Archangium primigenium: one gene and its partner. The protein of the gene in region 1 interacts with the protein of each later gene in a pairwise test. Links are inferred from orthologs where the notes say so. Each region holds a gene or a part of one and is shown on either strand. Other genes may lie near its edges.

Evidence for each region.
Region 2: the proteins of gyrA (region 1) and gyrB interact in binary tests that used the Escherichia coli proteins (3 or more experiments, as listed by UniProt). The link is inferred for Archangium primigenium from one-to-one orthologs.

Annotation. Positions count from the first base shown.
Region 1 is NZ_JADWYI010000001.1:9,216,304-9,219,976, reverse strand. What follows is about bases 144-3,503. They hold gyrA (DNA gyrase subunit A), read left to right. Parts: upstream 144-528; coding sequence 529-3,303; downstream 3,304-3,503. Other genes in these bases: I3V78_RS37775 (hypothetical protein), read left to right, coding at 144-338. Also shown: more of I3V78_RS37775, read left to right, coding at 1-143; I3V78_RS37765 (hypothetical protein), read left to right, coding at 3,549-3,673. UniProt on the Escherichia coli protein: A type II topoisomerase that negatively supercoils closed circular double-stranded (ds) DNA in an ATP-dependent manner to maintain chromosomes in an underwound state.
Region 2 is NZ_JADWYI010000001.1:1,046,485-1,049,865, forward strand. What follows is about bases 250-3,317. They hold gyrB (DNA topoisomerase (ATP-hydrolyzing) subunit B), read left to right. Parts: upstream 250-590; coding sequence 591-3,044; downstream 3,045-3,317. Other genes in these bases: I3V78_RS04520 (hypothetical protein), read left to right, coding at 250-455. Also shown: more of I3V78_RS04520, read left to right, coding at 1-249. UniProt on the Escherichia coli protein: DNA gyrase negatively supercoils closed circular double-stranded DNA in an ATP-dependent manner to maintain chromosomes in an underwound state.

The DNA of each region.
Region 1 (3,673 bases):
CCGAGGCGGGCAAGGCGTGGCCCATCCTGCCGAGGGATTTCGACGCCAAGAGCCTCCCCCCGGAGACCGCCAGCCTCCTGCTCCAGGACGTGTGCACGAGCGCTGGAACGCACGGGCAGTGGGTCTCCACCTCCGGCACGGTCCGGATCGACACGATGGCCGATGCCGAACCCGGTACGGGGCCGGGAAACCTCCCCCCGGGCGCGGTGAAAGCGCTGCGGTTGCGCCTGGTGGACGTGGCGATGACGCCGTCCCCCAAGGGCGCCCCCGCGACGGGCTCCTTCCTGGTCAACGGCGGGGGGCTGATCGAGCCGTTGTTCTTCTACGAAGCCCCCTGAGACTCCGAGGGGAAGGGGGCCGGACCGAACGTCCAGAACCCCCCGTCCGGGTGCCCCTCGGGTCGCCTTCCTGGCCGCCCCCCGACGCCCCCGCGACAGCATTGTTGACGCTGGAAAATCCGGGGGTTACGTACCCCTATCCTCATGAGAGAGGTCCCCTCGGGTGGGCCTCTCCCCCGACCCCAAGATCATGGCCGACGACACCACCGACAAGCCGGCAACGCCCCCCGCGCCTCCTCCAGGCAGCGTGGGAGAACTCATCCCCGTCAACATCGAAGACGAGATGCGCCGCTCGTATCTCGACTACTCGATGTCCGTCATCGTCGGACGCGCCCTGCCCGATGTGCGTGACGGCCTCAAACCCGTGCACCGCCGCGTGCTCTTCGCGATGAACGACCTGGGCAACCTGCACAACCGCGCCTACAAGAAGAGCGCGCGTGTGGTGGGTGACGTCATCGGTAAGTACCACCCGCACGGCGACAGCGCCGTCTACGAGGCCATGGTGCGGCTCGCGCAGGAGTGGTCGCTGCGCTACCTGCTCGTGGATGGCCAGGGCAACTTCGGCTCGGTGGACGGCGACTCGCCCGCGGCCATGCGCTACACGGAAGTGCGCATGGATCGGCTGGCCGAGGAGATGCTCGCCGACATCGACAAGGAGACCGTCGACTTCGGTCCCAACTACGACGACTCGCTCACCGAGCCGCTCGTGCTGCCCAACAAGTTCCCCAACCTGCTCGTCAACGGCAGCACGGGCATCGCCGTGGGCATGACCACCAACATCCCGCCCCACAACATGGGCGAGGTGATCGACGGCACGCTCCACCTCATCGACCATCCCGAGTCCACCGTCCGGGACTTGATGCAGTTCATCCCCGGGCCGGACTTCCCCACCGCGGGCATCATCACCGGGCGCGAGGGCATCGTGCGCGCCTACGAGACGGGCCGCGGGCAGATCTCCCTCCGGGCGCGCACGGAGATTGAAACATCCAAGAAGGGTGACCGCGAGAGCATCATCGTCACCGAGATTCCCTACCAGGTGAACAAGGCGCGGCTCATCGAGAAGATCGCCGACCTGGTGCGCGACAAGAAGCTCGAGGGCATCAGCGACCTGCGTGACGAGAGCGACCGGCAGGGCATGCGCATCGTCATCGAGCTCAAGCGCGATGCCATGAGCGCCGTGGTGCTCAACAACCTGTACGCCAACACGCCCATGGAGACGACGTTCGGCGCGGTGATGCTCGCCATCGACGGAGGCCAGCCGCGCACGCTCTCGCTCAAGGAGCTGCTCGACCGCTTCATCTCCCACCGCCGCGACGTCGTCACCCGCCGCAGCCGCTACGAGCTGCGCAAGGCGCGCGCCCGGCGCCACATCGTCGAGGGCTTGCTCGTCGCGCAGGACCTCATCGACCTGGTGGTGAGCCTCATTCGCGCCTCGCGCGACCCGGACGAGGCGCGCTGGGGCCTCATGCACATCCTCTCGCCCGAGCTCTACGAGCGCGAGCGCTTCGCCAACCTGCAGCGCATCGACTACGAGAAGGCCAAGGCGCAGATGGCCCTGCTCGAGTCGCGCGCGCGCAACGAGGAGCCCAACTACTCGGGCCTGGAGCACCGCTACGAGGGCGCGGGCTTCAGCGAGGAGCAGGCCAAGAACATCCTCGAGATGCGCCTGCAGCGGCTCACCGGCCTGCAGCGCGAGGAGCTGTTCCGCGAGCTCATCGACCTGGTGCGGGAGATCGCCCGCCTGGAGGACATCCTCGGCCACGAGTCCAGCCTGCTCAACGTCATCAAGACGGAGCTCAAGGAGATCCGCGAGCGCTACGCGGACAAGCGCCGCACGGAGATCACCGGCGCGGCCGAGGAGATCACCAGCGAGGACCTCATCGCCGAGGAGACCATGGTGGTGACGCTCTCGCACACGGGCTACGTGAAGCGCTCGCCGCTCAGCGAGTACCGGGCGCAGAAGCGCGGCGGCCGCGGCAAGACGGGGGCCACGACGAAGGAGGACGACTTCGTCACGGACCTGTTCGTGGCGAGCACCCACGCCTACCTCATGCCCATCAGCAACAAGGGCCGGCTCTACTCGCTCAAGGTCCACGAGCTGCCGCTCGCGGGCCGCACCTCGCGCGGCAAGGCCATCATCAACCTGGTGCAGTTCGGCGAGGGCGAGCGCCTGGCCCAGGTGCTGGTGACGCGCGAGTTCGTGGAGAACCAGTTCGTCTTCTTCGTGACCAAGCGCGGCGTGGTCAAGCGCACCGACCTGAGCTCGTTCGCCAACGTGCGCGCCAGCGGCATCATCGCGCTGGGCATCGACGAGGGCGATGAGCTGGTGGCGGTGAAGATCACCGACGGCACCAAGGACATCCTCCTGTCCACGGCGAGCGGCATGAGCATCCGCTTCCCCGAGGAGGAGGTGCGCTCCATGGGCCGCCAGGCCTACGGCGTCAAGGGCATCACCCTGGATGACGGCGACGAGGTGGTGGGCGCCGACGTGGTGGAGAAGGACACCACCATCCTCACGGTGACGGAGAACGGCTACGGCAAGCGCACGCTGGAGACCGAGTACCGGCAGCAGGGCCGTGGCGGCAAGGGCATCATCGACATCAAGACCACCGACCGCAACGGCAAGGTGGTGGGCCTGGTGCCGGTGACGGACAAGGCCGAGGTGATGCTGGTGACCAACGGCGGCATGCTCATCCGCATGAAGGCCAAGGAGATCTCCGTCATCGGCCGCAACACGCAGGGCGTGCGGCTCATCGCCCTGGAGAGCGCCGACGAGAAGGTGACGGGCATCTCCATCCTCCCGGAGTCCGAGCAGGGCGAGGAGGAGACGGAGTCGCCCGCCGAGTCCGTGCCGGTCGAGGCGTCCGCCGCCGCGCCCGAGGCCGCCGCGCCCGAGGCCGCGCCGGAGCCCTCCGCGCCGACCGATGCACCGGAGGCGTCCGAGCCGGAGCCCGAGCCGAGCTGAGCCGACGGACGTCTCGCTTCGTGGGAACGAGGGCCGGAGCCGGAGCGTGATGCTCCCTCCGGCCCTCGCCGCGTCCGGAGACCCGGGTGCCCTCGCGGGAGGCGTGTCTGCCCGATATCCGTTCTCCGGCGCGCCGCGGGCGTCGGGCGTTGGACGCTCCCACCGCACTTGCTTGGATTCTTAGGTTGTGGGTCCAAGGCGGAGAGTGGCCGCCATCGATGGCCCACGGAGGGGGGGCCTTTCTCATGCGTGTCTCGTGTCTTCTGGCCGTGGCGGGTGCCGCGGTGCTCAGCGCTTGTCTGGATCCCGAGGTGTTGCTGTCCGAGTCCGCGCCGGCGGAGGTGTCCCATCCGGAGCGCCGGGGGCTCGG
Region 2 (3,381 bases), 8.2 Mb from region 1 along the record:
AGCCCCGCTTCTACGCCTTCGATCCCCGTCCCACGCGCCGCGCGCTGTTCCTGGGCGCGTGCGTGCTCGCCGTTCTCAGCGCCTGGGCCCTGGCCGATGCCCGGACCCTCGGCGATCCGCCCCTGGCCGTGGCCCGGGCGGGTCTCACCGGAGGTCTGATGCTCGCCTTCGTCTTCGCCTGGCATCGCCTGCGTCCCCGGCCCGGCTGGGGCGTGCGGGTCAGTGCCCGCGGCGTGGAGTTGGCGCGGCCCTTCACCGGCACGACGCTGCCCCTGTCCTGGGGGCAGATCGACTGCGTGCGCCGGCTTGGCGGCAAGGGGGACGTGCTGGGGCTCTTCCTGGAAGAGGGCGGCCGGGTGCTCATCACCCGGCACTTGTTCGCCTCGGCGGCCGTCTATTCCGAGCTGGCGACCCTCCTGGAGGAGCGCAAGCCACCGCCCCGGTTGGACGCCTAGGGCCAGCCCCCGTGAAGCAAGGCGTTTCGTGAATGTTTTCGCTGCCTTGCGTGTTCTCCGTTCTCTTGTCCGGGGTACGTTCCAGTGGTACTTCCGGACGTCTCCGTTTCCCGATCTTCCGAAGGACCTTCGCTCATGGAAAACCTCCCCCAGCCCGGCGCCGCCGCACCGGACGCGCCCCGGGATTACGACGCGGGCGCCATCACCAAGCTCGAGGGCCTGGAAGCCGTCCGCAAGCGTCCCGGCATGTACATCGGTGACACCGTCGCCTACGGCCTGCACAAGCTCGTCTACGAGGTCGTGGACAACTCCGTGGACGAGGCCCTGGCCGGCCACTGCACGGAGATCGAGGTCATCATCCACGTGGACGGCTCGCTGTCCGTGCAGGACAACGGCCGCGGCATCCCGGTGGGGCCGCACCCGGACCCCAAGTTCAAGGGCAAGGACACGCTGGAGGTGGTGCTCACGGAGCTGCACGCCGGCAGCAAGTTCGGCAACGGCGCCTACAAGGTCTCCGGCGGTCTGCACGGCGTGGGCGTCACGTGCGTGAACTTCCTGTCCGAGTGGTTCAAGGTCCGCGTGCAGCGCGCGGGCAAGGTGTACGAGCACACCTACGGTCGCGGGGTGCCCCAGCACCCCGTGCAGTGCGTGGGCGAGACGGACAAGCGCGGCACGATGATCGCGTTCAAGCCGGACCCCACCGTCATGGAGATGGTGGACTTCAACTTCGACACGCTCAGCCAGCGCATGCGCGAGCTCGCGTTCCTCAACGCCGGACTGCGCATCATCATCCGCGACATGCGCATCGGCAAGGAGCACGACTTCAAGTTCGAGGGCGGCATCGTCTCCTTCGTCGAGTACATCAACAAGGCCAAGGAGATGCTGCACGACAAGCCCATCCACTTCAGCACCGAGCGCGAGGGCCTGGCGCTCGAGATCGCCATGCAGTGGAACGACGGCTACGACGAGCGCATCTTCACCTTCGCCAACAACATCAACACCCACGAGGGTGGCAGCCACCTGTCCGGCTTCAAGTCGGCCCTCACGCGCACGCTCAACAGCTACGCGGAGAAGAGCGGGGTGTGGAAGGACCTCAAGGAGACGCCCACGGGCGAGGACGCGCGCGAGGGGCTGTCCGCCGTCATCTCCGTGAAGCTGTCCAACCCCCAGTTCGAGGGTCAGACGAAGACGAAGCTGGGCAACAGCGAGGTCAAGGGTCTGGTCGAGCAGATGGTGAACGATCAGCTCGCCACCTTCCTCGAGGAAAACCCCCTCGTCGCCAAGAAGATCGTGATGAAGATTGGCGACGCCACGCGCGCGCGCATCGCGGCGCGCAAGGCGCGCGAGACGGTGCGGCGCAAGGGCATCCTCGATGGCGGCTCGCTGCCGGGCAAGCTCGCCGACTGCCAGAGCCGCAACCCCGAGGAGAGCGAGCTGTACATCGTCGAGGGTGACTCCGCAGGCGGCTCGGCCAAGCAGGGGCGGGACCGGCGCAACCAGGCCATCCTCCCGCTGCGCGGAAAAATCCTGAACGTGGAGAAGGCGCGCTTCGAGAAGATGCTCACCAGCGCGGAGATCGTCACGCTCATCACCGCGCTGGGCACGGGCATCGGGCGCGAGGACTACGACCCCACCAAGGCGCGCTACCACCGCATCATCCTGATGACGGACGCCGACGTGGACGGCAGCCACATCCGCACGCTGCTGCTCACGTTCTTCTACCGGCAGATGCCGGAGCTCATCCAGAACGGCTACCTCTACATCGCCCAGCCGCCGCTCTACAAAGTCACGCGCAACAAGAAGGACATGTACGTGAAGGACCAGCGCGGGCTCGACGAGTACCTCCTGCGCATCGCCTCGGATCACTCGCGGGTGGTGACGGCCGGGGCGGAGCTGGGGGGCCAGGAACTGCGCGTGCTGCTCGAGAAGGTGCTCGCCTACGAGGAGCGGCTGGAGAAGCTGGCCAGCCGCCGCGACGCGCGCGTGGTGGACGCCCTGGTGCAGGGCTGCGCGCTCAACGTGGGCACGCTCTCGGACGAGGCGGCGCTGGGCGAGCAGGTGGAGCGCATGCGCGCCTACCTCAAGCTGCGCATGCCGGACGCGCTGGGCCGGATGGAGACCTCGCTGGTGGAGGATCCCGAGACCCAGACGAAGAAGCTGCTGGTGCGCACGGACGTCAACGGCGGCCTGCGCCAGTCGGTGTTCGACCATGCCTTCCTGTCCTCGCCCGAGTACCAGGAGCTGGTGGGCCTGCGGGACGCCTTCTCCGCCCTGGGCCCCGCGCCCTACCGGGTGAAGGTGGGCGATGAGGAGGTGCGGGCCCTCACGGTGCAGGAGGTGCTGGCCGTGGTGCGCAAGGACGCGCAGAAGGGCCTGGCCATGCAGCGCTACAAGGGTCTGGGCGAGATGAACCCGGAGCAGCTCTGGGACACGACCATGAATCCCACCACCCGCACGCTCTTGCAGGTGCGCGTGGAGGACGCGGTGGAGAGCGACGAGATCTTCTCCCTGCTCATGGGCGAGGCCGTCGAGCCGCGCCGCGAGTTCATCGAGCGCAACGCCCTGGACGTGCAGAACCTGGACATCTGAGCCGCCGCGGCTTCCCGCCGCGCCCTCCGGCCCCTGCTTCCCCCCCCGAGGGGAGGTGGGGGCCGATTCATTTCTCGGACCCCTAAAAGACCAGTGGGCCCGGTGCCATGCTCGGCGCCGCGCCCACTGGCCTTTCCCGTCCTTGTTGAACCCCGACGTCACACGTCGGCGCGGAGCCCTTACGGAAGGAAGCCTTTACAACAGAAGGTTATCCACGCCCTCCGGAGCCTGACTCGCGGTGCGCCGTGCCCGGTTGCTGAGGGGACGACAGCGGAGGGGTGCGGCAGCGGGTTCCCGCGTACCGTTGGCAACGATTCTTCGCCTATTACTGTTTCGA